DNA from 2 places in the Mesorhizobium sp. 01N446 genome. Region 2 is predicted to be linked to the other one. Evidence: riboswitches for the same ligand, from Rfam matches in the RefSeq annotation. Region 2 holds a riboswitch; the other holds the start of a gene.
The links. Region 2 has a riboswitch for S-adenosylmethionine ahead of metX (homoserine O-acetyltransferase MetX). Riboswitches for the same ligand answer to the same signal wherever they lie in the genome.
Positions count from the first base shown of each region.

Region 1: another riboswitch for S-adenosylmethionine. It lies ahead of AC1DPX_RS00185 (O-succinylhomoserine sulfhydrylase); the one in region 2 lies ahead of metX (homoserine O-acetyltransferase MetX).

Region 1 covers NZ_JBFTRA010000001.1:27,021-42,765, forward strand. The annotation lists gene AC1DPX_RS00125 (acyltransferase family protein) at 1-725, shown strand, start outside; tRNA gene AC1DPX_RS00130 (tRNA-Gly) at 823-896, shown strand; gene AC1DPX_RS00135 (glycosyltransferase family 25 protein) at 1,187-1,948, shown strand; gene AC1DPX_RS00140 (FkbM family methyltransferase) at 1,967-2,638, shown strand; gene AC1DPX_RS00145 (hypothetical protein) at 3,033-3,254, shown strand; gene AC1DPX_RS00150 (LysR family transcriptional regulator) at 3,423-4,412, opposite strand; gene chvE (multiple monosaccharide ABC transporter substrate-binding protein) at 4,725-5,795, shown strand; gene mmsA (multiple monosaccharide ABC transporter ATP-binding protein) at 5,971-7,503, shown strand; gene mmsB (multiple monosaccharide ABC transporter permease) at 7,500-8,786, shown strand; gene araD1 (AraD1 family protein) at 9,023-10,015, shown strand; gene AC1DPX_RS00175 (hypothetical protein) at 10,125-10,484, opposite strand; gene AC1DPX_RS00180 (2'-deoxycytidine 5'-triphosphate deaminase) at 10,511-11,605, opposite strand; SAM riboswitch at 11,740-11,817, shown strand; gene AC1DPX_RS00185 (O-succinylhomoserine sulfhydrylase) at 11,875-13,065, shown strand; gene AC1DPX_RS00190 (ceramide glucosyltransferase) at 13,082-14,233, opposite strand; gene apaG (Co2+/Mg2+ efflux protein ApaG) at 14,454-14,846, shown strand; gene AC1DPX_RS00200 (Hsp33 family molecular chaperone) at 15,075-15,745, opposite strand, start outside.
Region 2 covers NZ_JBFTRA010000010.1:96,168-111,912, reverse strand. The annotation lists gene yddG (aromatic amino acid exporter YddG) at 1-761, shown strand, start outside; gene AC1DPX_RS29530 (lysoplasmalogenase family protein) at 758-1,432, shown strand; gene AC1DPX_RS29525 (hypothetical protein) at 1,536-1,829, opposite strand; gene AC1DPX_RS29520 (cupin domain-containing protein) at 1,864-2,289, opposite strand; gene gloB (hydroxyacylglutathione hydrolase) at 2,309-3,076, opposite strand; gene AC1DPX_RS29510 (class I SAM-dependent methyltransferase) at 3,240-4,028, shown strand; gene AC1DPX_RS29505 (ABC transporter ATP-binding protein/permease) at 4,147-5,967, shown strand; gene AC1DPX_RS29500 (DUF1194 domain-containing protein) at 6,056-6,859, shown strand; gene AC1DPX_RS29495 (DUF1330 domain-containing protein) at 7,001-7,321, shown strand; gene metW (methionine biosynthesis protein MetW) at 7,334-7,948, opposite strand; gene metX (homoserine O-acetyltransferase MetX) at 8,007-9,176, opposite strand; SAM riboswitch at 9,284-9,361, opposite strand; gene hisC (histidinol-phosphate transaminase) at 9,524-10,633, shown strand; gene AC1DPX_RS29475 (prephenate/arogenate dehydrogenase family protein) at 10,658-11,593, shown strand; gene AC1DPX_RS29470 (sugar kinase) at 11,590-12,519, opposite strand; gene AC1DPX_RS29465 (DUF2125 domain-containing protein) at 12,527-13,525, opposite strand; gene AC1DPX_RS29460 (gamma-glutamylcyclotransferase) at 13,680-14,201, shown strand; gene AC1DPX_RS29455 (aldo/keto reductase) at 14,326-15,273, shown strand; gene AC1DPX_RS29450 (LysE family translocator) at 15,364-15,745, shown strand, end outside.

The sequences.
Region 1 (15,745 bases), on a different contig from region 2:
TGGGTGACTGGCGCAACGGCGTCTGTTTCAACGAGGGCGCGAGCCGGATCGACAACTGGAACCTGGCCGACTGCACCCGAACGCATGGCTTTCCCACCAATGTGCTGCTGTGGGGCGATTCCTTCGCCGCGCACTATGTGTCGGGGCTGGAAGCCAATGCTGAAAAAATCCAGGCCAACGTCATCCAGTACACCTATGCCGGCTGCCCGCCCAATTTGAGCTACTTCTCCTATGCCCGGCCGGCCTGCACGCGCTTCAACGAGCGGGCGCTGTCGATCATCCGCGATGCCAACATCCAGGCGGTGATCCTGAGCGGCCGATGGACCGACTACCAGGCAAGGGGCTTCGACGGGCTGCAGAAGACGGTCGACCGGCTGCGCGACATGGGCGTCAAGGTCTATGTCATCGGCCAGTCTCCGGAGTTCATCGCCGACGTCCAGAAAATCGCTTTCTTCGCAAGACGCGAGCACGTCGCGAACACATCCTGGCCGATGGCGATGGATCCGGACATCAACAAGCAGGTACTGCCCTTCGTCAAAGGGGCAACTTTCATCGACCCGCTGGCCTATCTGTGCGACGCGGCCGGCTGTTCCTATGCCGACGCGGGAACCAGGCAGTTCCTCTACTTCGACTACGGTCATTTCTCGTCCGCCGGCGCGACACTCGCCATCTCGAAATACTGGCCAAGCTTCGCCGCCAGCAACAAGGTCGCCAAGGCAAAATAGGAATCGCGGCCAGCGCCGAGGGAAGCGTGAAAGCGTTTGTTCGAGGCATCGCTTTGCGATTGCCCGAAGGCCGAACCTCATGGTAACGAGGGCACGCGCGGGTATGATGTAATGGTAGCCTGTCAGCTTCCCAAGCTGAACGCGCGGGTTCGATTCCCGCTACCCGCTCCAGCTTGTGTCCAAGGGTTTTGACCCTGATTTTACGACCTATCAAATTGAGCCGTTTTACACCGAGTTTTACACGATCGGTCCCCGTCTGTTCTTTATCGTGGGGCTGATTTGGGGCCAGCCAGTGCCTTCCTCACAGCTTTTGCACATGTTGGAGGAAGGCAGGGTGAAATTGTAAGGGGCTTGACTGGTGCTCTCATATCTATGCTGCTATTGCTGCCCAATTGGTGGGCCGTCTGGAATAGCTACAGTATAGGCTATCGATAATTTATTTTTAGGTCGCGGGGGCGACAATGAAATGTTTGGTCATTAATCTTGACCGATCTGTTGATCGGCTGGCCGCGGCTACAGCGGAATTTTCTCGTATTGGGATTGATTTCGAGCGCGTCGCTGGTGTCGACGCCATGAACGGGGTTCCGTTTACCTCCCCGCCGCTGACCGAAACGGAAATCTGTTGCTTTCTCAGTCACCGCCGCTGCTGGAAAGCCATCGCGGATGGTCCCGACCAATATGGCGCGATCTTCGAGGACGACGTTGTTTTTAGCCACGACGCTGGCGGCGTTCTGGCCGATGATACCTGGATCCCGCCAGGCGCTGATATCATCAAGCTGGAAACATTTTTCAGCCGAGTGAGGCTTGGGAGCCGGCATGTTCCCGTCAGAAACGGGTACTCGGCAAGGCGGCTTCTCGGGCAACACTTAGGTTCGTGCGGCTACGTGATTTCCAAAAGAGCCGCCCACAGCCTGTTCAGAAACACGGGACGCTTTAAGGCGCCAGTCGATGTCGCCCTTTTCAGCCCAAGTCAGATGACTGCCGCGCGCAACACGATCTACCAATTGATGCCGGCTCTCTGTGCCCAAGCAGTTTTCGTTGGGACGGAGAAACCTTTGAGCTTGATCCAGCTTACGCCCAGACCCCATGTAAACAAGCGAATGGCCGACAGGATCCATTCAGAGGCGACGCGCATTTTCTGGTACTTGCGTAACAGGAATTTCCTGTCGACAGAGAAAGTTGACGCTGTGCGCCTAGGCGGCCCTGCAGTTTACCCCAGATAAAACCGGTAGCTTACGACTATGTTTGCATTTCCAAGCAGCTTTTTTGAAATGTGGTTGAGGTGGCATGCCTACAGGAAATACAAGCGCCGTAGCCGCCATTCGTTTAATCGGGCGTGCTTCAAGCTCATATCTCTGATGCGGCGCCTCCCGGCCAATTCCCTCATTATCGATGCCGGTGCCAATGTCGGCGATGTAACGGCATATTTTGTAGGCCAGGGCATGCGAGTGATCGCATTTGAGCCGGACCCGACAGCGCTGGCGATTCTTCAAAGAAGGTTCTCCGGCAACGACAAGGTGACCATCGAAAACAAGGCGGTCGGCGCGAGAGCCGGCCACGCACCTTTCTTTCAAACCGCAGCCGTCAGAACAGGTGCCATCTATCAAACAGAATGGTCATCGCTTGATCGGCGCAACGTGCACGATGAAGCCACAACGAGCGTCGAAGTTGTTGACCTTGTGGCCTACATCAATGCACTGCCGCAGAAGGTTTCCATCCTTAAACTCGACATCGAAGGAACAGAGGCCGAGGTGTTGGAGGCTATTCTTGATGCTGGGGTTGAAACAAAAATAGACCTGATCGTCGCTGAGACACACGAGCGCTTTTCGCCAGAATTGGCGATGAGGATTGGCGCGTTGAAAGAGCGGATTGCGGCAAGGCCGATAAGCAACGTCGAACTCGGATGGCGCTGACCAGTTAGGGCTGGCGCTGGCCGGAATGTGAGCGGCGGAACCCTTAAGCTTCCCATAAACGCCTGCGACAATCAGCGAAATGCCATTGTGCGTCAGGGTCAACATGCCGGCAAATACGCGTTCAACTCCCGGCGACTTGGCCGGACGGCGACCTGCATTTCCATGACCTGCGCGCCCCGCGGCGACCGAGTTCTGTCTCGCCGGCCTACGCGAGCGAGAGATCGCCTGGATGATGGCTTGAGACGAGGTCGTTGATCGTCAAGCGCTATGTAAGCCGTTCGGCCGCCATCCGCGAGCGCATCCACGCCGCGGTGGCCGGCCTTTCGTCAACGGTTCGTCACAGCCAGACCCCGAGCCACACGCGCTCTCGCCAGCAACGCACATGGCGGCGGCCATGGCGCCAGTAGCGACGGCAAACCCGTCTCCAGCCGCGACGGCGCCGTCTGCCTCCATAATAGCGATCTCCGTCGTAGCGATGATGCCAACGACGGTGGGAGACCTGCTCGACTTCGACGCCGTCATCGCCTTCCAAGACAGCCGCATCCTGCTTGTCCAGCTCATCGAGAATTCCATTGCCCTGGGGAACGCCGGCAACCGCGCGGCCGGGTCCGGCTAGGCTCGCAAACGCCGCGGCCCCCGCAACGCCTAGCATTCCAGTGAGAAACAACCGACGTTCCATCAAAACCTCCCGAGTTGTTGACACCGGCACCTCGTTCCCTCGCCCAAAACGGGCTCCAGCGAGCATGCCGATTTGGCTGAACGCGCGACTGCACTTCTTGTTCCATCACCCCACTTCGCGCAGGATGAAGTCGTGCAGCATCTTGGCGGCGGGCGACAGCGCGCGATTCCTGACCGTGATCAGGCTGTAGGGCCTGACTTCGATGTCGAATTCGGTCTGGACGACGTCGATGGCGCCGGCGAGTCCGTCGGGATTCTGGATGAATTTCGCCACCTGCACCGAGACCGGCGCGATGGCATCGGACTGCGCGACCATGACCAGCGTGAGGAGCAGCGAACTGGTGTTGAGGATCCGGTCCGGCAGCGCGATGTTGCGGTTGAGGAAATTGCTCTCCATTGCCTGACGCAAGGGCGAGCCGCCCGACTGGAAAACCCAGTCATAGGCGGCGGTGTCTTCCAGCCGCACCACGCTGCCCATGGTCAGCGGGTGGCCCCGACGCACGATCAGGCAGGCTTTCTCGACACCGATGACACGCGATTCGAACAGCCGCGGATTGAGATCGTCGGGGATGCGCGCAATGATGAAATCGTGGCGCGTGGCGATCAGCTCGCGCGCCAGCACATTGGAGGTCTCGACCTGCATGGTGATCTCGATGCGTGGATAGATGCGGCGGATTTCGCGAATCGCCGGCACCGCCAGTTCGATCGCCGGCGCCGTAACGGCACCGAGAAACACCGAACCGCCCTTGCCTGCCTTGAGCTCGGAAATCTCGCGATCGACCTCGCGCATCTCCAGCAGGATCGAACGCGCACGCCTGGCCAGCGCCTTGCCGTAGGGCGTCAGCGTGATGCCGCGCGGCAGCCTCTCGCACAGCTTGACCTCGAGCACCGCCTCCATCTCGGCGATCATGCGCGATGCCGCCGGCTGCGAAATGTTCATGACCTGCGCCGCCGCGCTCACCCGGCCATGATCGTCGAGCGCGACGATCATGCGCATATGGCGCAGGCTGAGACCGCTGCGCAGCAGGGTTTCGCCATCGCCTGGAGTCTCGTTGTAACCATTTGAACCCGCAGCCGGATTCCGTAACGCCGCCATGGTTTTTCCTTGCCTCTGCTCGCGGCCCCGCTGGCGTCTGCCAGCCACCCGCCACGCGTCATAACATATACCACCTGCGGTATAGCAACCATCAAAGATCGCATTTGACAGTTATGGCAAAAGGGCGGCAACGTCAGCCCGTTCCGAGACGCAACGGTCGCCGACGATAAAATCGTATCGATTGAAATCAGCGGCTCGGGGCCATGGGAGGATACCGGAGATCGATATGACGGCAGCAGTGCCTTGGCGCTTCTGCACGATTGCGCGGCCCGCGACCCCCGGGGTCTGCGTCCATCAACCAGGGAGAGTTACGTGAAAATCATCAAGACACTGGCCGCAGTCGCGGCGCTTGGCATCGCTGCCATGACCTATTCGGCGCACGCGGCCGACAAGGGTCTCGTCGGCGTGCTGATGCCGACCAAGACTTCGCAGCGCTGGATCAATGACGGCGACGCCGTCAAGTCCCAGCTCGAGGCTCTCGGCTACACCGTCGACCTGCAGTATGCGCAGGACGACATCCCCAACCAGCTCAGCCAGCTGGAAAACGAAATCACCAAAGGCCCGAAGGCGCTGATCATCGCCTCGATCGACGGCACCACGCTCTCGGATGCGCTGCAGAAGGCCGCTGACGCGGGCGTCGTCGTCGTCGCCTATGACCGCCTGATCAAGAAGACCAAGAATGTCGACTACTACACCACCTTCGACAATTTCGGCGTCGGCGTGATCCAGGCGAATTCGCTGGTCAAGGGCCTCAAGGAACGCTTCCCGAACACCAAGCCGTGGAACGTCGAACTGTTCGGCGGCTCGCCCGACGACAACAACGCCTTCTTCTTCTACAACGGCGCGATTTCCGTCCTGCAGCCGCTGATCGACGACGGCTCGATCAAGATCAAGTCCGGCCAGATGGGCATGGACAAGGTCGGCACGCTGCGCTGGCTCGCCGCCACCGCCCAGGCGCGCATGGACAATCTGCTGTCGGCCAACTACTCGGACGGCAGCCGCGTCGATGGCGTTCTGTCGCCCTATGACGGCCTGTCGCGCGGCATCACCGCCTCGCTGCGCGCCGTGGGCTACGGCACGGCCGCTCAGCCCTGGCCGATCGTGACCGGTCAGGACGCCGAGACCGCCTCGGTCAAGCTGATCATCACGGGCGAACAGTACTCGACCGTGTTCAAGGACACGCGCGACCTGGCCAAGGCCACAGTCGGCCTGGTCGACAAGGTGCTGTCGGGCGGCAAGCCGGATGGCCTCGACGAAAAGACCTACAACAACGACGTCAAGGTCGTTCCCTCGATCCTGCTGACGCCGCATGAAGTCGACAAGTCGAACTACCAGAAGCTGGTCGTCGACTCCGGCTACATCAAGGCCGAAGACCTGAAGTAATCTCTGTTATAAAGTTGGGGGTCCTGCGTGACGCAGGGCCCCTTTTCGTTCACAAGCGACCCCGGTATTGTTTCTGCCGGCCTAGAGCAATTCCAGGAAAATTGCGTAGCGGTTTTCCAAAGCGTAGCGCCCCTGGGAATTGCGTAAAAACAAGAAAGTCTAGGAGCTTGCCCTGATGACATCGACGATTTTGGAGATGCGCGACATCACCAAGACGTTCCCCGGCGTGAAGGCGTTGTCGAACGTCAATCTCAGCGTCCAGGAAGGCGAGATCCACGCCGTGGTCGGCGAGAACGGCGCCGGCAAGTCGACGCTGATGAAAGTGCTGTCGGGCGTCTATCCCGCAGGCACCTACGACGGCCAGATCATTTTTCAAGGCCAGGAATGCCAGTTCAAAGGCATCCATGACAGCGAACACAAGGGCATCGTCATCATCCATCAGGAGCTTGCCCTGGTGCCGATGCTGTCGATTGCCGAAAACATCTTCCTCGGCAACGAACACGCCAAATTCGGTGTGATCGACTGGGACGCCAACGAGGCGCGCACCAGCGCGCTGTTGAAGAAGGTGGGCCTCAAGGAGGACCCCAAGACGCTGATCACCAATATCGGCGTCGGCAAGCAGCAGCTGGTCGAGATCGCCAAGGCGCTGAGCAAGGAAGTCAAGCTGCTGATCCTCGACGAGCCGACCGCGTCGCTCAGCGAGAAGGACAGCCAGGCTCTGCTCGACCTTCTGCTCGAATTCAAGCGCCAGGGCATGACCTCGATCCTGATCTCGCACAAGCTCAACGAGGTGAACCGGGTCGCCGACAAGGTCACGGTCATCCGTGACGGGCGCACCATCGACACGCTGGCCAGGCAGGACATTTCGGAGGACCGGATCATCACCTCGATGGTCGGCCGCTCGCTAGACGACCGCTATCCGCCGCGCGAGCCCAACATTGGCGATGTCGTATTCGAAGTGAAGAACTGGTCGGTCTATCACCCGATCCATGCCGAGCGGCAGGTGATCAAAGGCATAGACATCAACGTGCGCAAGGGCGAGGTGGTCGGCATTGCCGGGCTGATGGGCGCCGGCCGCACCGAATTCGCCATGAGCCTGTTCGGCCGCTCCTATGGCCGTCGCATCACCGGCGAGGTTCAGCTCAAGGGCAAGCCGATCGATGTCTCGTCCGTGAGCAAGGCGGTAGAACATGGCATCGCCTACGTGACCGAGGACCGCAAGACTTACGGTCTCAACCTGATCGACCATATCAAGCACAACATAACGCTTGCCAATCTCGGTGGCGTGTCGCGTCACAGCGTGATCGACGATTTGCGGGAACTCGCCGTTGCCAATGATTATCGCAAGAAGACCAATATCCGTGCTTCGAGCGTCTATCAGATGACGGGCAATCTTTCCGGCGGCAACCAGCAGAAGGTGGTGTTGTCGAAATGGCTGTTCGCCGACCCGGAGGTTCTGATCCTCGACGAGCCGACGCGCGGCATCGATGTCGGCGCGAAGTACGAAATCTACACGATCATCGCGCGTCTGGCCTCGGAGGGTAAGGCAATCGTGGTCATCTCGTCGGAAATGCCGGAATTGCTCGGCATCACCGACCGCATCTACGTCATGAACGAAGGCCGCATCGTCGGCGAAATGCCCGCGGCGGACGCAAGCCAGGAAAAAATAATGCGTGCCATCGTTCGGGGAGAAGGAAAAGCAGCATGAGCACCGAAAGCGCCCCCGCCCCGCAGGGCAATGTCGCCGAAGAACAGCGTCCACGCATTGCCGTCTCGGCGCTGACGACGAACCTGCGCGAATACGGCCTGATCATCGCGCTGATCGTCATCATGCTGTTCTTCCAGTTCACCACGTCTGGAACGCTGTTCAAGCCGGTCAACCTCAGCAATCTTGTGCAGCAGAATTCGTTCATCATCGTGATGGCGCTCGGCATGCTGCTGGTCATCGTTTCCGGCTATATCGACCTCAGCGTCGGGTCGGTCGCCGGTTTCATCGGCGCGCTGGCGGCCAACATGATGGTCATCTGGCAACTCGGACCGCTCAGCAATCCGCTGGTGGTTTCGATCGTCTGCCTCATCGTGGGCGGCCTGATCGGCGCGGCGCAAGGCTATTGGATCGCCTATCACCGGATACCGAGCTTCATCGTGACGCTTGCGGGCATGCTGATCTTCCGCGGCATCTGCCAGGCGCTGCTGGGCGGCGGGTCCTCGGTGGGCCCACTTCCCGACGACTTCAAGGCACTGAGCTCCGGCTTCATCCCGGACTTGATCGGCCCGCTGACGCTGATCCCGCCGACGGTGAATGCCGCCGGCAAGACCATCATCGGCAGCGGCCTGACGCTGCACATGACGACGATCGTGCTCGGCCTCATCGCGGTGGTTGCCTATGCCTATTTCGGGGTGAGGACGCGACGCAAGCGCGAACGCCATGGCTATGAGGCCGAGCCGTTCCCCCTGTTCGTCGTCAAGACGCTGGTCGCCAGCGCGCTGGCGCTGTTCCTTGTCTATGAATTCGCCAGCTACCGGGGCCTGCCGGTGGTGCTGCTCGTCATGGGCGTGCTGATCTCGCTGTTCGTCTTCGTCACCAAGCGCATGACGATCGGCCGTCGCATCTATGCCATGGGCGGCAATCCCAAGGCGGCGCAGCTGTCGGGCATCAACACCGAGCGGCTGACGCTGCTGGTGTTCATCAATATGGGTGTGCTGTCGGCGCTGGGCGGCCTGATCATCGCGGCGCGTCTCGGCCAGGCCGTGCCGGCGGCGGGTCTGGGCTCGGAGCTCGACGTCATCGCCGCCGTCTTCATCGGCGGCGCCTCGGCAATGGGCGGCGTCGGCCAGGTCATCGGCGCCGTGGTCGGCGGCTTCATCATGGGCGTGATGAACAACGGCATGTCGATCATGGGCGTCAACGTCGACTGGCAGCAGGTGGTCAAAGGCCTCGTGCTGCTCGGCGCCGTGATCTTCGACGTCTACAACAAGAACAAGGCCTGAAACAAAATACCGGGAGCGGGCCGAACCGCTCCGGCGAGGCAACGAGGAAGGCATACGGGTCACATCGCGGCGCTGCCGGCAACCAGCAGGCACGAAGAAGTTCCCTCAAGGAACCAAGCCCCGCGAGCGCAATCCGAACGGAGAATTTCACCCGTGGCATGGGCGACGTCCCAGCCGCGCTTGGGAAGGTTTGCCGCGGCGGCAGCCATGCCAAGGCACATGAGAGAGGATTGATCATGCTGATCTCGCAGATTCTCGATGACGCCGAGACCATCCGCGTCGTTGCCCGCAATGGCGGCAAGACCCGGATCATCAACGGCGCCCGCAGCGTCTATTCGCTGGCGATGGAGGCGGCCCGCACCGGCGTCGGCCTCGCCACCCTGATCGAGCGCAAGGGGCTCGGCGAGACGGTCGATCTCGATGCCGCCTACAAGAAGGGGCGGCTGTTGTCGCCGATCAATCACCCCGATCCGGCGCACCTGCATCTCACCGGCACCGGCCTGACGCATCTCGGCTCGGCCGCAACGCGCGATTCCATGCACAAGAAGCTCAGCGCCGATGGCGAGGAGCAGCTCACCGATTCCATGAAGATGTTCCGCATGGGTCTGGAGGGCGGCAAGCCCGCCAAGGGCCAGGTCGGCGTGCAGCCGGAATGGTTCTACAAGGGCAACGGCACGATGGCCGTGGCGCCGGGTGCCGCGCTCATGTCACCGGCCTTCGCCAAGGACGCCGGCGAGGAACCCGAAATCGCCGGCATCTATGTCATCGGCGACGACGGCGCCGCCTTCCGCGTCGGCTTCACGCTGTCGAACGAGTTTTCGGACCATGTGACCGAGCGGGTGAACTATCTCTTCCTCGCCCATTCCAAGCTGCGCAACGCCTCGTTCGGGCCCGAGATCCTGATCGGCGACCTGCCTTCCGACATCCGCGGCACCTCGCGCATCGTGCGCGACGGCAAGACGCTGTGGGAAAAGCCGTTCCTGTCGGGCGAAGCGAACATGTCGCACACCATCGCCAATCTCGAACACCATCACTTCAAATATTCGGCGTTCCGCCAGCCCGGTGACGTGCATGTGCATATGTTCGGCACCGCGACGCTGTCCTTCGCCGACGGCGTCAAGACCGAGGCCGGCGATGTGTTCGAAATCGAGGCCGGCGATTTCGGACTGCCGCTGCGCAACCCGCTCGAGATCGAAAAGCCGGTGAAGGTGGCGGTGAAGGCGCTTTGAGAGCGTGATCTCCCCGCTTCTTGGGGAGATGGCCGGCAGGCCAGAGGGGGGCGTTGTCCCGCCAGCGTAGCAATGGAAGCAACTGTGCCTTCCGCTATTCCTGACGCTCTTAGGAGAGGTCGCGATCCTTCGCGCCTCCCTCTGCCCTGCCGGGCATCTCCCCACGAGGGGGGAGATATTGGCAGCTTCTCAATAAATATCGAAGTCGAAATACTTGGCCTGGATCTTCTAGTAGGTGCCGTCGGCGACGAGCGCATCGATGGCTGCGTTTAGCTAGTCGCGCAGGGGCGGTGTCGTCGAGGCGCACGGCAATGCCGGCTTGCGTTTCGGTGCCCTTGACGTCGCCGACCAGCTTGCAGCAGCCGTCGCTCGACTTCTTCAGCCAGTCCACCAGCACGAACTTGTCCGAAATCACGGCATCAAGCCGGCCGTTGGTCAGGTCGGTGATCGCCTCTTCCGGCGCAGGCAAGTATCTTGCCCGGCGGCAATCGGCGCTCAGCGTGCGGCGCGGAAGTGCTTGGAGAGCTTCAGGCCCTGTGCCTGGTAGTTGGAGCCGAGATCCGTGCCGTAGAGCGACTGCGGCCGTTTCAGCATGTGCTCGTACACCAGCCGGCCGACGATCTGGCCATGGTCGAGGATGAACGGCACTTCGTGGCTGCGCACCTCAAGCACCGCCCGGCTGCCGGTGCCACCAGCCGCCGAATGGCCGAAACCCGGATCGAAGAAGCCGGCATAGTGGACGCGGAATTCACCGACCAGCGGATCGAAAGGCGTCATCTCGGCGGCGTAGAGTGGTGGCACGTGCACCGCTTCCTGGCTGACGAGGATGTAGAATTCGTCGGGGTCAAGCACCAGCTCGCCGGCGCCGCTCTTGTGGATCGGTTCCCAGAAATCGACGACATCCTGCGCGGCGCGCTTGTCGACATCGACAAGACCGGTGTGGTGCTTGCCGCGATAGCCGACCAGCCCGTCACCATCGCCCTTGAGATCGATCGACAACGCGATGCCGCCGCCTGAAATATTCGGCGGGTCGGTGGCAACCAGCGTCTGCGCGCGGTGCAATTCATGCAGTTCAGCTTCCGAGAGCAGCGCGTTGCCGGTGCGGAAGCGGATCTGCGACAGGCGCGAGCCGGTGCGCACGACGATCGGGAAAGTGCGCGGGCTGACCTCGAGATAGAGCGGACCGTTGTAGCCGGCGGCGATCTTGTCGAACTCGTGGCCGCGGTCGGTCATGACACGGGTGAAGATGTCGAGCCGCCCGGTCGAGCTCTTCGGGTTGGCCGAAGCGGAAATCTCTGCCGGCAAGGCAAGGCTTTCGAGCAGCGGCACGATGTAGACGCAGCCAGTCTCCAGCACCGCGCCTTCGGCCAGATTGATCTCGTGCAGCTTCAGCCTGTCGAGCTTTTCCGAAACGTTATGGTTGGGACCCGGCAGGAAGGACGCGCGCACCCGCCAGGCCTTGTCGCCGAGCCTGAGATCAAGGCTGGCCGGCTGGATCTGGTCGGGATCAAGAGCACGTCGCGACTTCAGCGCACCGGACTGGAACAGCGCCGCGATGTCCTGATCGGGAAGAATGCCTGTCTGCCGCAAAGCTTCGCTCCTGGGCGACCATTTCTTGGCGCAGGTCTTGTCGCAAAACCGTGGGACACCTTTGCGAAACCTGCTTGGTACAAACCTCTTAATGAAGCCGGCAATTGACGCAAGCGTGGTACGGGTCTAAAGGATCGTTATCCCGTGGTGATTTGGCCGGTCGGCTTGCAGCCACGTTAAACAAGTCGCTAAAGGACCGTTGGCCGTGAGGCCGTATGGACCGGTTGCGACTTTCGTGACCGGTTTTTTTGTGTCTGGAAACAAAAGCGATGAGCAGCAACAAGCGCAACTGGAAGCCTCAGACAGCCCTCGTTCATAGCGGAACCCTGCGTTCCGGCTTCGGCGAGACCTCGGAGGCGATGTACCTGACCCAGGGCTATGTCTACGAAACGGCGCAGGCGGCGGAAGCCCGTTTCAAGGGCGAGGAACCCGGTTTCATCTATTCGCGCTACGCCAATCCGACCGTCGACATGTTCGAAAAGCGCATGTGCGCGCTGGAAGGCGCCGAGGACGCACGCGCCACGGCGTCGGGCATGGCGGCGGTGACGGCGGCGCTTCTGTGCAGCGTCAAGGCCGGTGACCACATCGTGGCGGCGCGCGCCCTGTTCGGCTCCTGCCGCTGGGTGGTCGAGACGCTGGCGCCGCGCTACGGCATCGAGGCGACGCTGGTCGACGGCACCGACATCGCCAACTGGGAAAAGGCGGTCAGGCCCAACACCAAGCTGTTCTTCCTGGAGAGCCCGACCAATCCGACGCTGGAAGTGGTCGACATCGCCGCCGTCGCGTCGCTCGCCAACTCGATCGGCGCGCGGCTCGTCGTCGACAATGTCTTCGCCACGCCCTTGCAGCAGAAGCCGTTGCAGCTCGGCGCCCATATCGTCGTCTATTCGGCGACCAAGCACATCGACGGCCAGGGCCGCTGTCTCGGCGGCGTGATCCTGTCGGACAAGAAGTGGATCGACGAGAATTTGCACGACTATTTCCGCCACACCGGCCCCAGCCTGTCGCCCTTCAACGCCTGGACGCTGCTGAAGGGCCTGGAGACGCTGCCACTGCGCGTGCGCCAGCAGACGGAAAGCGCCGGCAAGATCGCCGATTTCCTGGCCGAGCAGCCGCAGATCGCCCGCGTCATCTATCCCGGCCGCGCCGACCACCCGCAGGCCGAGATCGTCAGGAAGCAGATGTCGGGCGGCTCGACGCTGATCTGCCTCGACGTCAAGGGCGGCAAACAGGCGGCCTTCGCCTTGCAGAACGCGCTCGACATCGTGCTGATCTCCAACAATCTCGGCGACGCCAAGAGCCTGATCACCCATCCGGCGACGACGACGCACAAGAATTTGAGCGAAGAGGCGCGCGCCGAACTCGGCATCGGACCGGGCACGCTCAGGCTGTCGGTCGGCCTGGAGGACGCCGACGACCTGCTGGAAGACATCGCGCAGGCGCTGAAAGCGGCAAAATAGTAGATGTCTTTGGCTTTCAGGCGCGCGACGAAGCCTCTTCCAGCTCCGTAGCCTTGGTGCCGATGGTCATTGCATTGCCGCGCCAGTCGACCGCGCCGCCGAGCCAGCCGCGTGCCCACATGGCTGGCAACATCAAGTCCCGCGCGATCATCGCCGCGACCGTGCGCGGCGACAGGTGCCAGCCCTTGGACCAGGCCAGGGCGCATTCCGGAAGGTAGAAGGCCGCCAGCACGGCGATGGCCGTCAGCGGCAGGCTGACGCCGGCGCTGGCTGCCGCAAGCAGCGCAAATGCCAGCGGCACCACCGCGCCGGTCAGGATTTCCGGCGTGAAGAACAGCGGGAAGGTGACGCGGCGCAGACGCGCCCAGCGGGCCTGGCGCGACCAGACCGTGCCAAGCGTGCGCCTGCCAAGCGGCTGCTCGAAGGGTGCCGCGACAAGATTGACGCGCAGGCCAATCGCGCTCACCAGCTTGGTCGCGGCGGCGTCCTCGGCGGCTTCGGCGGCCAGCGCGCGGATGCCGCCATTGGCATCCAGCACCGGCTTGTTCAATAGCATGCTCTTGCCCTGGGCAAAGCCAAGGCCGAGCGCCTCGCCGGCATACTGCCAGCGGGCCTGCAGCGTGTTGAGGAAGGCGCATTCGACCTCGGCCCAGAAGCCCTCCGGCCGCGAACCGATCGGCGTCGAGCAGACAAGGCCGGTATCCGTCCGCCAAGCCGCCATCAAATGCTGGATATAGTCTCTCGGCATCAGCACGTTGGAATCGGCCAGGACGACCCAGTTGTGCCGCGCGGCTTCCCAGCCCTTGACGCAATTGTTGAGCTTGGGATTGGCACTGAACCGGTCTTCGCCGATCAACAGCCGGGCCGGCACTTTTGGGAAGCGGTCAATGGCGGCGCGGATCAACCTGACCACCGGGTCGTCTCCATGGGCAACGCAGAAGATCAACTCATAGCGTGGCCAGTCGAGCGAAAAGGCGCGCTCCAGCGTCTCCTGCGTGAACGGCTCGACGCCGCGCCAGGGTATGACGACCGACACGGGCGGCGATTTGCCGGCTGGCCGCGCGATCGCGGTGCGCCGTTTCAGCTGTGACGCGGCGAGCAGAATGCTCGCGGCGTTTGAAAGGATAAGAGCAGTCGAAAGCGAGGCGGCTATGAGAGTGAGTTCCATCGAGATCCGGTCACTCCAGAAGAGACAGCCTGCATGTGGCCGTTTTCAACAGTTCGACAGAGCGGCGAGTCGCCCGGTTCGTGCACACCACCATTGTCATGTGTCACTTAAATGACATTCTTTGCCGGCACCTGCGTTTCAAGGCCAGGCGCGACAAGACGCGCACGTTGACCTGCTCGCCGGGAGCGCCGAAAGGTATGGGACTGTTTTGGAGCCGCCTATGTACCGCGCCGTTACGCGCAACATCGAAGTGCAGGTCAGGCCGTTCTACCTCGAGGATCGCTCGGATCCTTCGGAGAACCGCTATGTCTGGGGCTATCAGATGACGATCGACAACCAGTCGGACGAATTCGTGCAGCTTCTGTCGCGCTATTGGCACATCACAGACGGCGCCGGCCGGGTCGAGGAAGTGCGCGGCCCGGGCGTCGTCGGCGACCAGCCCGAACTCAATCCCGGCGACAGCTATCAGTACACGTCCGGCTGCCCGCTCTCGACGCCGTCAGGCATCATGGTGGGTCACTACACGATGCGCAACAAGCGCGGCGAGACCTTCGACATCGCCATCCCGGCGTTCTCGCTGGATCTGCCGGGAACCAGGCGGACGGTAAATTAGCGTCTTTCTCTCCGTCACTATACGGGGAGTTGAGGAATGGTCCGCGCAGCGGACGAAAAGCCAACTGCTTGGCTTTTCGAATGACGAACGCCCGGCAGGACAATGAGGGCCGGGCTGATGAGATTGTCGAGGACGGGGTCTGCGCACGGCTATTCGCCAAAGTCAGCGCCGCCCCTCATCCGCCCTTCGGGCACCTTCTCCCCGTAAACGGGGAGAAGGCAAGGAGCTTCACTGCGCCGCGAATTCCGCCGGGTCGAAGTCGTACTGCTTCGAGCAGAATTCGCAGGCGACATGGATGCCGCCGTCCTCGGTCGAGTCCTTGATCTCCTGCGCGGAGAAGCCCTCGAGGATACCGCGGATCTTGTCGCGCGAGCATGAGCACTGGTCGGCGACGGGAACGCCGCCGAAGACGCGCACGCCATGCTCGTGGAACAGGCGATAGAGCAGCCGTTCGGCGCCGATCGTCGGGTCGATCAGTTCGGTCGGCTCGATCGTGCCGAGCAGCGCCAGCAATTCCTGCCAGGAATTGTCCGCCGGATCATGGATCTCCTCGCGCGGATCGCCGTCGCCGCCCGGCAGGTCCGGAATGCGCATGCGCTCGGGCGACTGCGGCAGGAACTGCGCCAGGATGCCGCCGGCGCGCCATTGTTCGCGCGCGCCGCCAGGGCCTGGCGTCAACAGCTTGGCCACGGACAGCCTGATATCCGTCGGGATCTGCTCCGACTGGCGGAAATAGGTGCGCGCCGCATCTTCCAGCGTTTCGCCATCGAGCTGGACGATGCCTTGATAGCGCTGTGTATGGGCGCCCTGGTCGATGGTCAGCGCCAGCACGCCGCTGCCGAGCAGCGTCTGCTGGGACGTTTCGCCTGCAGCGATCAAGGCCTCGAGCCGATCGGCAT
Region 2 (15,745 bases):
GGCTTGTCGCGCGGCTATTCATGCCGGCCGCGGAGAAGAGCCAGAAAATCCCTCGCCAAGTCTGGGTGATCGGCATTGCCGGCCTGTTCGGCTACCACTTTTTCTATTTCACCGCGCTGCGCAACGCGCCGGCGGTGGAGGCCAGCCTGATCGCCTATCTGTGGCCGCTGCTGATCGTGCTCGGATCGGCGCTGATGCCGGGCGAAAAACTGGCGTGGAACCATGTCGTCGGCGCGCTGCTCGGCCTGGCCGGCACCGTGCTGATCGTCACCAAGGGCGGCGGGCTGGCCTTCGACGCGCGCTACGCCTTCGGTTACGCCATGGCCGCCGTCTGCGCGCTGCTCTGGTCGTCCTATTCGCTGTTGTCCCGGCGCTTTCCCTCCGTGCCGACCAGCATCGTCACCTGGTTCTGCGCGGCGACCGCCGTGCTGTCGCTCGTCTGCCATCTGGCGCTGGAACAGACAGTGTTGCCAAATGGCGCCGGCCAGTGGCTGGCCGTGCTCGGGCTTGGCCTGATGCCGGTGGGGGCGGCCTTCTATGCCTGGGACATCGGCGTCAAGCGCGGCAACATCCAGGTGCTGGGCGCGGCAAGCTACGCGGCGCCGCTGCTCTCGACGCTGGTGCTGATCGTGGCCGGCGTCGCCGAGCCGTCGCTGCGCATCCTTGCCGCCTGCGTGCTCATCACCGGTGGCGCCGCCCTGGCGGCGAAATCGCTGTTCCTGCGCAAGCCGGCGGCAGTCGAGAGCGGAGCCGGGGCATGACCATGCCGTTTGCCGGCGGCATCGACGCCAATGCCAATGCGACGCTGATCTTCTCGCTGGTTGCGGCGGTGATCTACGCCTTTACGCTCGGCATGCCGCAGAGCCTCGCCCGCTCGGCGGCAAAGACGCTGGCGGTGGCGATGCTGGCCGTGCTTTCGGGGCTGCAAGGCGGCCCGCTGCTGCTGGTCGCGGCCCTGGCGCTCAGCGCGGTGGGCGACGCCTTCCTGTCGCGTGACGGCGAAAAGGCGTTTCTCGGCGGGCTCGCCAGCTTCCTCATCGCCCACATCGTCTACATCGCGCTGTTCCTGCGCAGCGGCGGCGGGTTGGGGCTGCTTGGCGCCGAATCCTGGCGCGGGGCGATCGCGCTGGCACTGGCGGTGTTCGTGATCGTCATGCTGGCGGCGCTCTGGCGTCGTGTCGGCCCCGGCCTGCGCGTGCCGATCGCCTGTTATGTCGTGGCGATCCTGGCGATGGGCGTGGCGGCGCTGACCACCAACAGCGCCTGGGTGATCGCCGGCGCCGTGCTGTTCATGGCCTCGGACGGGTTGCTCGCCACGGAGAAGTTTCTGGTGGCGGCCATCTCGCCGCATCGTACGTGGATGCGCTTCGCCATTTGGGGGCTGTATTACGCCGCCCAACTGGGGATTACGCTTGGGTTCCTGCTGGGGTAGGATTTGCCGTCGGATCCGATGGAGGGAAACGCCCAATGCTGATGATGCTCAGCAGCTAGTCCTGATCCACCGCCCGATTTCGATGGAAGGCGGCTACTACAGTTCATTGCGTCAAGATGGAGCGCAGTGTCATGTATATCATGCACAAGGATCCACCGAGGGCGATGAGAAAAATCATGACGAGAAGGCGTTTTTGAAGTGTAGGGGTTTGCTTCCATTCCTGAAACAATTTCCAAGACCAGAAGATCACATAGGCCGCAAGAAACACACCGTCCAAAAACAGCGCGACAAAGATGCTTTTCGGATAAATGGGCCGCAACAGAAGGCCGGCTACGCAGATCGCGACGAAGGCGGCAATGAGCAGCTTGTTTCGCGTCGGCAGCCGATAGTCATTCATGTCGACGTGCCCTGAATGGCGTCTGTCCTTGGGGTCATTCTCCAGGCTGCCAGCCCGGTTCGGCCAGTTCGAAGGCGGCGAAATCGAACCCCGGCGCGACCGTGCAGCCGACCAGCGTCCATTCGCCCAGGCTGCGCGCCGACTGCCACCAGCCTGCCGGCACGACGATCTGCGGCCGTTCGCCCGCCGCGAGCTCGATGCCGAGCACCTGCTCGATCACGGTTGACCCTTCTTCCCACATCGACAGCGCCAGCGGCGCGCCGGCGTGGAAATGCCAGACCTCGGCGGCATCCTTGACCCGATGCCAGGCCGAAAGCTGGTGCTGTTCCAAAAGGAAATAGATGGCGGTCGAATGACCTCGCGCACCGCCGGCTGCGTCGCGAAAGGTTTCCACATACCAGCCGCCTTCCGGATGCGGCTTCAGTCCGAGTGTCGCGATGATTTCCGCGGAACTGGTCATTGGTCGAATGCCTGCACGCTCAAAAATTGTCCTTGCGCTTGCGGATCTCGGCGAACACTTCGGCATCCCCGGCCTTTTCCATGCCGAGATGCTTGCGGATCGCCGGGTCGTGCCAGCGCAGGAAGGGATTGGTCGAAAGCTCCTCGCCGATGGTCGTCGGCAGCGTCGGCTTGTTGTCGGCTCGCAGCGCCTCGATCCGGGCGGCGCGCTCCTTCAACGCTGAATTGGTCGGGTCGATGGTCAGCGCGAAACGGGCGTTGGCGAGCGTGTATTCGTGGCCGCAATAGATTGTCGTCGCGGCGGGAAGGGCGGCAAGTTTCTGCAGCGATTCATGCATCACCGGCGGCTTGCATTCGAACAGCCGCCCGCACCCCAGCGCAAACAGCGTGTCGGCGGTGAACGCCACCTGCGATGCCGGCAGATGATAGGAGACATGGCCGGCGGTATGGCCGGGTGTGGCGATCACCTCGATGCGCTCTTCGCCGAGATGAAGGACGGAGCCGTCTTCGACGGTTTCGTCGATGCCGGGGATCTTGGCCTTTTCCGCCTCCGGGCCGACGATGCGCAGCTTGAAGCGCTCCTTCAGCGCCAGATTGGCCTCGACGTGGTCCATATGATGATGCGTGGTCAGGATCATCGTCGGCGTCCAGCCGGTGCGCTTGATCGCGGCCAGGATCGGCGCTTCCTCGGGGGCGTCGATGATCGCCGTCTGCCCGCTCTTGGGGTCATGCACCAGCACGCCGAAATTGTCCGTGCGGCACATGAACTGTTCGATTTCGACCGCCATCATATCTCTCCCTTTGTCGCCGCAGACATAGGGCGCCAGAGGGCGGATGTCATCCACGAGATGACTGAATGTCATCCCGGAGATGACGAATGTCATCCGCGTATGTGTCAGCTGCCTCCGGCCCTTTGTTGAAACCGGCCGATATCACGGCTACATCCCTGACATGCATTCCGACATCGTCGACCTTCGCTCCTTCTATTCGACAACGCTCGGCCGGTTCGCCGAGCGCTCGATCACCATGGCGCTGTCGTCGATATGGGCTGCTGTCCCCAATGAACGGCTGGTCGGCCTCGGCTATACCTTGCCCTGGCTGGAGCGCTTCGGCACCGATGCCGAGCGGGTCTTCGCCTTCATGCCGGCGACGCAGGGCGCGGTGGTCTGGCCGGCAACCGGGCCGACGGCGACCGCTTTGGTCTTCGACGAGGAGCTGCCGCTGGTCGATTCCTGCATCGACCGCATGCTGCTCGTGCATTCGCTCGAACATGTCGAAAACCCGCGCGAGACGCTGAACGAGATCTGGCGGGTGCTGTCGCCGGCAGGGCGCGTCGTCATCGTCGTGCCAAACCGGCGCGGCGTCTGGGCGCGCTTCGAGCATACGCCGTTCGGCAATGGCCGGCCGTTTTCGCGCGGGCAGCTCACCGAACTGCTGCGCGAGGCGAATTTCACGCCCGCCGCCTGGTCGGATGCGCTGTTCTTCCCGCCATCGCGACGGCGCTTCATGATGCGCTTCCACAATGTTCTGGAGCGCGCCGGCCGGCGGCTGTGGCCGATCTTTTCCGGCGTCATCGTCGTCGAGGCGCAGAAGCGGCTCTATCAGGGCGTGCCGGTCGCCCAGCGCGCGTCCCGCCGCGTCTTCGTCCCGGTGCTGTCGCCGCACGGCGCGACGCGGCTCGGCCGCCTCTCCGACGCCGTAGGCCCATTGGCGCCGGCTCGTCAGGTGAAACCTTCGTGATCGGTGCAAAAACTTTCCACGCGCGGCGTTTTTCCGACCTATCTGTCGTACACGGGCGGCAGCCGTCGGCTCATTTCATCCGGTTTCAGCATCGCACCTGAACGCAAGGACTTCAGACATGGCTGATCAACTGGACAATCAGGCCACCGTTCAGCCGGTCGCCGTCGAGGCCAGCAGCCTGCGTGATCAGGTTGCGACGATCAGGCGGGCGCTGGTGGTGTCGCCGGTCCGCAAATGGCTGCTGTGGACTTCGGTCGGCATCATGCTCGTCATCATCGCGACGTCGATCGGCCAGGTGCTGCTCAATCGCTGGAATCAGCCCTTCTATGACGCGCTGGCGCGCCGCGACATGGCGGCCTTCCTGCACCAGCTCCTTGTGTTCGCGATGATCGCCGGCGGGCTGCTGGTGCTCAATATCGGCCAGACCTGGCTCAACCAGATGATCCGGCTGAAACTGCGCGAGGCGCTGACACTGGACCTGATCGACCAATGGATGCGGCCGGCGCGCGCCTTCCGGCTGGCCAATGCAGGCGCCATCGGCGTCAATCCCGACCAGCGCATGCAGCAGGACGCGGCGCATCTCTCCGACCTATCGACCGATCTCGGCGTCGGATTGCTGCAGTCGCTCATCCTGCTTGTGTCCTTCGTCGGCGTGCTGTGGGAACTGTCCTCAGGCTTCGTCTTCCACGTCAACGGCTGGTCGCTGGCCATACCGGGCTACATGGTCTGGGCGGCGTTCCTCTATGCCGGCACGGCCTCCTGGCTGAGCTGGCTGGTCGGGCGGCCGCTGATCAAGCTGAACAGCGACCGCTACACACGAGAGGCGGAGCTGCGCTCCTCGATGGTGCGCGTCAACGAGAATGTCGATGCCATCGCGCTCTACCATGGCGAAGCCGATGCCAGACAGCGGCTTGAACTCGACCTCGGCACGGTGCTGGGTGCCATGCGGCGCATCTATACCGCGCAGATCAACCTGTCCTGGGTGACCGATACCTATGGCTGGATCACCGTCGTGGCGCCGATCCTGGTTGCCTCGCCGGTCTATTTCTCGGGCGATATCAGCTTTGGCGGGCTGATGATGGCGGTCGGCGCCTTCAACCAGGTCCACTCCTCGTTGCGCTGGTTCATCAACAACATCGGCGCCATCGCAGATTGGCGCGCCACGCTGATGCGTGTCGCCGACTTCCGCATCGCGCTCGATGAAACCGATGTGCTGCACGACACCGAAAGACGCATCACCTTCGATCAGAACGCCAATGGCAGCCTGACGTTCGAGAAGCTCCAGGTGGCCTCGCCGGAGGGCTGCACAAAACTCTCCGACCAGCATGTCGAAATCCACCCCGGCGAACGCGTGATGATCACCGGCGAACCCGGCGCCGGCAAGACGCTGTTCTTCCGCGCCATTGCCGGGCTTTGGCCCTGGGGCAGCGGAAAGATCGGCCTGCCGGCGGGAGAAACCCTCATCTTCGTGCCGCGCGTGCCGTATTTGCCGGCTGGCACATTGCGCGAGGTACTCAATCACGCAAATGGGCATGCGCCCGCAAGCGATGCCGATATTGTGGCGGTGCTGGCCGAGGTCGGACTGGAACGGCTGTCGTCCTCGCTTGACCGCGTCGGGCGCTGGGACCACGAATTGGGCGATGATGAACAGCGGTTGCTGGGCGTCGCCAGGCTCGCCTTGCGGCGGCCGAAATGGGTGATCATCGACGAAGCGATGGATGCGTTCGACGGCCCCTCGCTGCGGCGGGTGCTGGCGATGCTGGAAAAGCATCTGAAGGGCGCCACGATCATCAATATCGGGCGTGGCCAGCACAACATCCAATTCTTTCCGCGCGGCCTGACGATCGTCAAGGATTCCGGTGCTCAAGCGCTGAAACCCGCTCACGTCAGGGCCGGCGCCATCGATCCTCCGCCGGTCGCGGTCCGCCGCAAGAAATAGGGCTGTCTTTCCGCATCGTCGCTGCAAGCTTTATTTCGCCGCGATCGCGAAGGAGAATTTCCCGGAGAAACAAAATTTGGCGGTGGCGATGCTTGATGCCCTGCGCCTGCTTGCCTGTCTTGCCTGTGCCCAGCCAACACCGGTTGCGGCGCCACCGGATGCGCTGGCCGTCGACGTAGAGCTGGTGCTGGCCGTCGATATATCCCTGTCGATGGACGAGAAGGAATTCGCCCTGCAGCGCGCCGGCTATGTCGAGGCGCTGCGTCATCCGGATTTCATCCAGGCGGTCCGGTCCGGCAATGCCGGGCGCATCGCGATCACCTATTTCGAATGGGCCGGCACGGTGCGCGACGACGCGGTCATCGGCTGGCAGATCATCGACAGCGCGCAGAGCGCCTACAGCTTTGCCGACAAGGTGGCGGCGCGCCCGTTCCGGAGTTTTCGCGGCACCTCGATTTCCACGGCTCTTGCCTTCGGCACAGAGCTGTTCGACAGGACGAATATCGCCGGGGAACGCAGCGTCATCGACATATCGGGCGACGGCCCCAACAATATCGGGCCGCCGGTCACCGCGATGCGTGATGCGGCAACCGCAAAAGGCATCGTCATCAACGGCTTGCCGATCCTGATCAACCCATCGCCGACCTTCAAACATCTCGACCAGTATTACGCGCAGTGCGTGACCGGCGGACCCGGGTCCTTCGTGCTGCCTATCTACTCGGCCTCGGAATTTTCCACCGCCATCCGGCGCAAGCTGATCCTCGAAGTGAGCGGCATTCAGGGCAAGGCCAGCATCATTCCCGTCGACGCGGACGCGCCGATCGACTGCCTGCAAGGCGAACGCGACAGACGGTTCCTGTCGGATCCGTATTTTCCGGAACTCGACCGGTGAACTTGCGCCAAGAGCGCCAGAGACCGGCCGTCGAAGCAGTTGATACCATTACTTCTGACGTAATCGCTTTGCCTCAGGCGCTCCGGCAGATTGCCCTCACGAGGCCGGCAAGTCGGCTTCGATAGACAAGGGAGTTATGTCATGACCGCTTACGCCGTTGCCCATATGCGCCAAGTCACGATGGGCCCGCAGATCGTCGAGTACCTGCACAAGATCGATGCCACGCTGGAGCCATTCTGCGGCCGTTTCGTCGTCCATGGCGGCAACGTCGAGGTGGTCGAGAACGACTGGCCGGGCAACCTCATCGTCATCGAATTTCCCGACCGGCGGCATGTGCGCGCGTGGTATGCTTCGCCCGCCTACCAGGCGATATTGGCGTTGCGCACGGAGAATTCCCAATCCGACGTGGTGTTCGCCGACGGTGTCGAGCATCCGCACAAGGCCACGGATGTTCTGGGCTAGACGCGCCGTACTTTAGCGCTTCAGCAGGAACACCGCCTGCTGGCCGAAGAAATTCCAGAACCACCACGGCATCGACAGGCCGATCTTCTGGCCGGCGGCGTCGAGCGCGGTCGCCTTTTCCACGGTCGCGCCAAGCTCCTCGCACAAATTGACGAAGTCGCGGATGGTGCAGAAATGGATGTTGGGCGTGTCGTACCAGGAATAGGGCAGGTCCTGGGTCACCGGCATGCGGCCTTTGACGAACAGCGACAGACGCACCCGCCAATGGCCGAAATTGGGGAAGGAGACGATCGCCCGGTTGCCGATGCGCAGCAACTCGTCGAGCACCAGCTTCGGGTTGCGGGTGGCCTGCAAGGTCTGTGACAGGACGACGAAGTCAAAGCCCTTGTCGGGATAGAATTGGAGATCCTTGTCGGCATCGCCCTGGATGACGGAGAGGCCGCGCGCCACGCATTCGTTGACGCCGCGCTGCGACAGTTCAAGCCCACGGCCGTCGACCTGCTTGGTGTCCTGCAGCAATTCAAGCAGTGAGCCGTCGCCCGAACCGACGTCGAGCACGCGGGACTGCGGCGGGATGAGGTTGGCGACGACCTCGAGGTCGACGCGCTGGCTGCCGTTGACGCTCATGATATCGCCCTCCGTGTGGCGCTTGATCCTGATCCGGAAAGTCTGCAACGTTCCGGGGTCATGCGCTCAGCCCTCTCGCCCGCGCCGCCGAGCCGATGAAGCCGTTGATGGCGGCGAACAGTTCCGGCTCGTCGAGCAGGAAGGCATCGTGGCCGCGATCGGTCTCGATCTCGACGAAGGACACCGAGGCGCCGGCGGCATTGAGCGCGTGCACGATGGAGCGGCTTTCTTCCGTCGGAAACAGCCAGTCCGACGTGAACGACACCAGGCAGAAGCGGGTCTTGGTTCCGGCAAAGGCGTCCGCCAGCCTGCCGCCATGGTCGGCGGCAATGTCGAAATAGTCCATGGACCGCGTCATATAGAGATAGGAATTGGCGTCGAAGCGGTCGACGAAGGTCATGCCCTGGTGGCGCAGATAGCTTTCGATCTGGAAGTCGGCGTCGAAGCCGAACGTCAGGTGGTCGCGATCCTGCAGATTGCGACCGAATTTGCGGTGCAGGGCGGCTTCCGAGAGATAGGTGATGTGGGCAGCCATGCGCGCCACCGCCAGGCCCTTTTCCGGGCGCTTGCCATGCTCGAAATATTTGCCGCCATGCCAGTCCGGATCGGCCATGACCGCCTGCCTGCCGACTTCGTGGAAGGCAATGTTCTGCGAGGAATGGCGCGCGCCGGTGGCGATCGGCAGCGCCGAAAAGACACGCTCGGGATAGCTCGACGCCCATTCCAGCACCTGCATGCCGCCCATCGAGCCGCCGAGCACGCAGAACAGTTTCTCGATGCCGAAATGGTCGATCAGCATCTGCTGCGCGCGAACCATGTCACGGATGGTGATGACCGGCAGGTCGAGCCCATAGGGCTTGCCGGTGGAGGGGTTGGTCGAGGCCGGGCCGGTGGAGCCCAGGCAGCCGCCGATGACGTTGGAGCAGATGACGAAGAAACGGTTGGTGTCGATGATCCTGCCGGGGCCGATCAGCACTTCCCACCAGCCCGGCTTGCCGGTCACCGGATTGGTGTTGGCGACATGCTGGTCGCCGGTCAGCGCGTGGCAGACCAGGATGGCATTGGAGCGGGCATCGTTCAGCGTGCCATAGGTCTGGTAGGCGATCTGGAACGGCGACAACAGCGTGCCGGCGTCGAGCTTGAGCGGCTTGTCCGCCCCGAAGCGCAACACCGGGCTCGACGGCTGGTCGGCCTCGTTGTTGGTCTTTCCTGCGCGCAGAGTGGCCATTCACGTACTCACTTGCTGCATCGTGCCAGACGAAAAACCGTCGCCGATGCGTCCGTCCGGCCGGCCGCGGACAATAAAAAACCGGCATTGCCATTCGCAAAGCCGGTTACGTCACGCAAACGGCCCTTTAGCGAATTGTTTAACGTGGCTGCAAGCCGACCGGCCAAATCACCACGGAACTGTCGCTGTCCTTCTAGAACTCGCTCGCCCCGCCGTCAATGCCGGCTGTCTGGGCCGGCCACTAGGCCAGCTGCTGGCCCCACTGCCACCTCTCGACATTGCGGGCCGTGGCTTGTATTTCCGCTGCGGCCTCCGGATGGAGGCATTTTCGACGGATTTTGCAAAAAATGAACCAGACACCGGATCAGGCACGTCCAACCCCGCGCGCGGGCATCATGGACATCGACGCCTATGTGCCTGGCAAGAGCGCCGCACCCGCTGGTGTCGACAAGGTCTACAAGCTGTCGTCGAACGAGAACCCGCTTGGCCCTTCACCGAAGGCGATCGAGGCCGCGCGTGAGGTCGCCGCCAGGCTGGACATCTATCCCGACGGCACCGCCCGGCGGCTGCGCGAGGCGATCGCGGACGTGCATGGCCTCAACGCGCAGAACATCATCTGCTCCAACGGCTCCGACGAGATCCTCGGCCTCTTGGCGCAGACCTATCTCGCACCCGGCGACGAGGCCATATTCACCGAACACGCCTTCATGGTCTACAAGATCTACATCCAGTCTGCCGGCGCCACCCCGGTTGTGGTCAAGGAGACCGATGAGCGCGCCGACATCGATGCGATACTTGCCGCCGTCACGCCGCGCACGAAAATCGTGTTTCTCGCCAACCCCAACAATCCGACCGGCACCTATTTGCCGTTCCAGGAGGTGCGCCGCTTGCATGCCGGCCTGCCCAGACATGTGCTGCTGGTGCTCGACGCGGCCTATGCCGAATATGTCCGCCGCAACGACTATGAAGCCGGCATCGAACTGGTCGGCAGCGCCGAGAATGTGGTCATGACCCGCACCTTCTCCAAGATCGGCCTCGGTGGCGCGCGGATCGGCTGGATGTACGCGCCCCTGCACATCGTCGACGCCATCAACCGGGTACGCGGGCCTTTCAACGTCAATGCGACGGCGATCGAGGCCGGCATCGCGGCGATCCGCGACCGCGCCCATGTCGAGCGCAGCGTGGCGCACAACGAGACCTGGCTCGCCTGGCTGAGCGCGGAGATGACCGGGCTCGGGTTGCGGGTGACGCCCAGCGTCGGCAATTTCCTGCTGATCCATTTTCCCGACGACCAGAAGCATTCGGCGGCGGCGGCGGACGACTACCTGAGCGCGCGAGGCTATATATTGCGGCGTGTTTCCGGCTACGGCTTTCCCAACGCGCTGCGCATGACCGTCGGCACGGAAGAGGCCAATCGCGGCGTTGTCGCCGCGCTCACGACATTCCTGAAAAGCTAGAACGCCCCGAAAAGCTGGAACACCATGACCTCACCGATGTTTGAAAAGATCGCGCTGGTCGGCATCGGCCTGATCGGCTCGTCGCTGGCCCGCGTCATCCGCCGCGAAGGCCTTGCCGGCCACGTTGCCATTTCCACCCGAAGTGCTGCAACGCTGAAGCGGGCGGAGGAGCTTGGACTGGGGGATTCCTACACGACCGACGCAAAGGAAGCGGTCCGCGATGCCGATCTGGTCATCGTCTCGGTGCCGGTCGGCTCGTCCGGCGCGGTGGCCGAGGAAATCGCGCCGGCGCTGAAGAAGGGGGCGATCCTCACCGATGTCGGCTCGACCAAGGCGTCGGTTATCGCGCAGATGCAGCCGCACGTGCCTGAGGGCGTCCATTTCATTCCCGGCCATCCGCTAGCGGGGACGGAAAAATCCGGCCCGGATGCCGGTTTTGCCGATCTGTTCGACAATCGCTGGTGCATTTTCACGCCGCTGCCGGACACCGATCCGGATGCGCTGGAAAGGCTGTCGGAGTTCTGGCGCCGCTGCGGCGCCAACATCGATACGATGGATCCGCAGCATCACGACATGACGCTCGCCATCGTCTCGCATCTGCCGCACATCATCGCCTACAACATCGTCGGCACCGCCGACGATCTGGAATCGGTGACCAAGACGGAAGTCATCAAATATTCCGCCTCCGGCTTCCGCGACTTCACGCGTCTGGCCGCCTCCGACCCGACCATGTGGCGGGATGTCTGCCTGCACAACAAGGACGCCATCCTCGAAATGCTGGCGCGGTTCTCGGAGGACCTGGCCTTCCTGCAGCGGGCAATCCGCTGGGGCGATGGCGACAAGCTGTTCGACCTGTTCACCCGCACCCGCGCCGTGCGCCGCTCGATCATCGAGGCCGGCCAGGACATCGATGTGCCCGATTTCGGCCGCCAGGCGATCGAGCATCCCGTCAAGAGCTAGGCTGTTTCAGGCCAGGTCGCCGCGACCATGGCCAGCGTCTCGGCCCGGTCCGGCGCGCCGAGCCTGCCGCCGAAGCGCAGGCATTTGAGCGCGGCGGCGGCACTGGCAAAGCGCAAGGCCTGCTCGACAGGCATGGCCTCCGCCAGCCCGACGGCAAAGGCGCCGTGAAAGACGTCGCCGGCGGCGAGCGTGTCGACCGCCTTGATTCTTGGCGCGGCGACATGGCGGGATGATCCCGACGCGCGATCGAACCACCAGGTGCCTGCAGCGCCGCCGGTGATCGCGACGAACGCATCGGTGCGGGAGGCCATATCGGTGCAGGCGGTCTCTAGATCCATTGCATGGCCGCATATGATGCGGACCGCCGGCTCGGAGGCGACGATATGCGAGGCCAGCGGCAACAGCTGCTCCAGCACGGCCAACGGCGCCGTATCGGCATCGAGGATTGCCGGCCGGCCGGCTCCCCGCGCGGCTTTCAGGGCAAGCGCCGCGGCACCCGGCCACCGCACGTCCACCAGCACGGCATCGAATGGCGTGATGTCGGCGAAAGGCAAGGCTTCGGGATCGGCCTGGGCCAGCCTGTCGTAGAAAGGCACGATGATGCGCTCGCCATGGGCGTCGACCAGGATCGAGGCCAGTGCCGAGCGGGCGCCGCTGACGCGGCGGACGTAGCTGCAGTCGACACCCTTGGCCTCGATCCCGGCGACCAGCTGATCGCCGATGAGGTCATCGCCGGCACTCGCCCATAGCGATACGTCGGCGCCCAGGCGATGCGCGGCACAGGCGGCGCTCGTCGCCATGCCCGAGGCGATCTGGACGCCATCGGCGGCGATGAACTTGCCCTGATGCGTGGGCAGCGTCTCGACACGCAGGATGGTGTCCAGCGTCAGCGCGCCGACACTGAGGAGCCTCGCGGGTCTTGCCATGGCCGCGCTATTGCACCGGCTTGATCTTGCCGAGCGGGATGAAGCCGAGCGAGGCCTTGCCCTTGATCACCTTCAGCGGCATCGATGGTTCTTTGCCGAGCATGGCGAGCGCGGCAAAGCCCTGTTCGATCGCATCCTTCTGCTCGGGTATGGCGCCGGCCAGGATGGATGCCACGGCCTTGGGGTCCTTGATCCGGATCATCAGGTCGGCATCGACCAGGCCTTCGGCGTCGACCGACAGCGGCCCGGAAACGGTAACGCGCGCCGTGCCTGATGACAAATCGAGGTTGCGGATTTCGAGGCTCTGGCCACGTAGGCTCTTCACCTGCGTTCCGATCAGCGCGACACCATTCTTAAGCGTGGCGTCGCCGCTGGCATCGAGTGCCGGCAGCACGCGCCCGCCGATCGCATCCGCATCGATCTCCAGATCGGTGAAACTGCCGGCATAGTCGACGTCCTGACCGTTCGGCTGCAGCTGGCCGGCCGCCCTGCCGGCGCTGAACAGTTCCACCGGATCGGTGTCGTCGGCCGGGTCGGTCTGGCCCGACAGGCCCTCCGCCTGCAGCGCAATGCGCTGCGGCAGCGGCCATGACAGATTGACCTTGGCCTGCAGATTGTCCCAGTCGATCCACAGCGGCACCATGCCGGGAACGGAGGTCCTGAGTGGACCACGCAGATCGGCGACCGGCGACAGAGGCTGGGTGATCTGGGCGACGGCGTTGAAGGAGCCGGCCGAGGCCGCGATGTTCTTGGCGTCGTCCTCGTAGGCGAGGTTGTCGCAGGAGACGGTGAAGCTCAGCGGATAGCCGCTGACCTGGAGATTGGCGCAGCCGGCCTCGATGCCGCTCTTGTTCAGCGTGGCGACCGCCTTGTCGGTTTCAGTCCTGACCTTGTCGGCCAGGTAGAACCAGCCGCCGCTATAAAGGGCGAACAGCACAACGATGAACGCCACGAGCCAGAACAGGCCGCGGCGGGACTTAGGTTGGCGTTCGTCACTTGACGTCATGCTTTGGCTCTCACTAACGCATTGGTATTGGTGGACGGAGCTTTGATTCCGACAACACCAGGCAGGCTTGACGGATAGGTAGCTGGGGACGGACAGAAAAAACACCGGTTTCCGGTGCGGTGTTGCCATTCTTTTTGCAATCAGGCGCGGCGATATGGGCGATTTTTGGGTGTTTGGCTACGGGTCACTGATCTGGCGGCCGGGTTTCGCGCATGTCGAGACGCGGCGCGCCCATCTGCACGGCTATCGCCGCTCGCTCTGCGTCTATTCCTTCGTGCACCGCGGCACGCGCCAGCGGCCCGGGCTGGTGCTCGGTCTCGACCATGGCGGCTCCTGCGTCGGCCTGGCTTTCCGTGTGCCTGGCGAATTGCGTGACGAGGTCATCGCCTATCTGCGCGAGCGCGAGCTTGTCACATCAGTCTATCTCGAACGCACGCTCAAGGTCCGCCTCGAGGACGGCGGCGCGGTCGAAGCCTTAGCCTACATCGTCGACCGCAAGCATGAGCAATATGCCGGCGCGCTGGATGCCGCGCATGCGGCGGCGGTGGTGCGGGGCGCCGTCGGCCAATCCGGCAACAACGAGGACTATGTGCTCAGCACGCTGAGGCATCTGGAGGCACTGGGCATCCGCGACCATTGGCTGGAGGACGTGGCGCGGGGGATAGCGCCTTTGTGAAGCGCTGGCTCTGCTGAAATAGGCGGTCAGGCCTTTGACCTCGACGCGGCAAGACCTAGCTTAGGCGTCGAACCCCAGCCAGCGGGCGGCATTCGCCCCATCCCCATCATCACGGAGATTCGTCTTGCAGAAACGCCGTCTCGGTCGCACCGACCTTTCCATCGCGCCGCTGGTTCTGGGCGGCAACGTCTTCGGCTGGACCGCTGACGAGAAAACCTCTTTCGACCTGCTCGACCGCTTCGTCGGGGGCGGGCTCAACGCCATCGATACGGCCGACGCCTATTCGCGCTGGGTGCCGGGCAACAAGGGCGGCGAGTCGGAAACCATCATCGGCAACTGGATGAAGGACCGCGGCAACCGGGACAAGGTCGTGGTGATCACCAAGGTCGGCTCGGATATGGGGCAGGGGCACAAGGACCTCTCCGCCGCCTATATCGAAAAGGCTGTCGAGGCCTCGCTGAAGCGGCTGCGGACCGATGTCATCGACCTCTATCTGTCGCACTGGCCGGACCCGGCGACGCCCTATGAGGAAACGCTTGGCGCCTACGAGAAGCTGCTTGCCAAGGGCAAGGTCCGTCACATCGGCTGCTCGAACCTCGACGTCGGCCAGTTGCGCGCCGCGCTCGACGTGGCGAGCCTGCGCAGCCTGCCGCGCTACGAGGTGCTGCAGCCGGAATACAATCTCTACGACCGCTCCTCCTTCGACGGGCCGTTGCGCGATCTGTGCGTGGCCGAGGATATCGGCGTCATCACCTATTTCAGCCTGGCCAAGGGCTTTCTCAGCGGCAAATACCGCAGCGAGGCCGATCTCGGCCAAAGCGAGCGCGGCGAGGACGTCGGCAGCTATCTGAACGCGCGCGGCATGCGCATCCTGGCCGCTCTCGATGCCATATCCGCCAGGCATTCGGCGAAACAGGCTGAAGTCGCTCTCGCCTGGGCGATCGCGCGGCCAGGTGTCACCGCACCGATCGCCAGTGCCACCAAGCCCAGCCAGATGGACAGCCTGATCAAGGCAGCGTCGTTGAAATTGACCGCCGACGACATGGCCGAACTCGACAGCGCGAGCGACTGAGCCTTCGGCTGCCGGTCCACGCACGAACGTCCAAGACCACGCCTCAGCCTTGCCATAGCGTCCTTCGCTGTTGGCAAGACAGAGGGTGCAATGACGGAGCCGCTTCTTTCGCAGCCGCAGCTTTGGCGGCCGCTGCTCGCTCTGGTGCTGGCCGCTACGGTGGTCATGGGCAGTCCAGGGCCGGCAACGATAAGCGTCACCGCTGTCGGCGCCGCCTTCGGCCTGCGCGATTCTGTGCGCTACACTTTGGGGATCGTTCTCGGCACGATCGCCGTGCTTCTGGTGGTGGCGACCGGGATCATGGCGGCGCTTTCCTCGATGCCGAAGCTGGCGCCGGTCCTGGTTGTCGCGTCGGCCGCCTACATCCTTTATCTCGCCTTCAGGATCGCCACGGCGCCGCCGCTGGCGGCGCGCACGGCCGAGGCTGCGCGTCCGACCTGGCTTGCCGGTTTTCTGCTGGCGGTCGCCAACC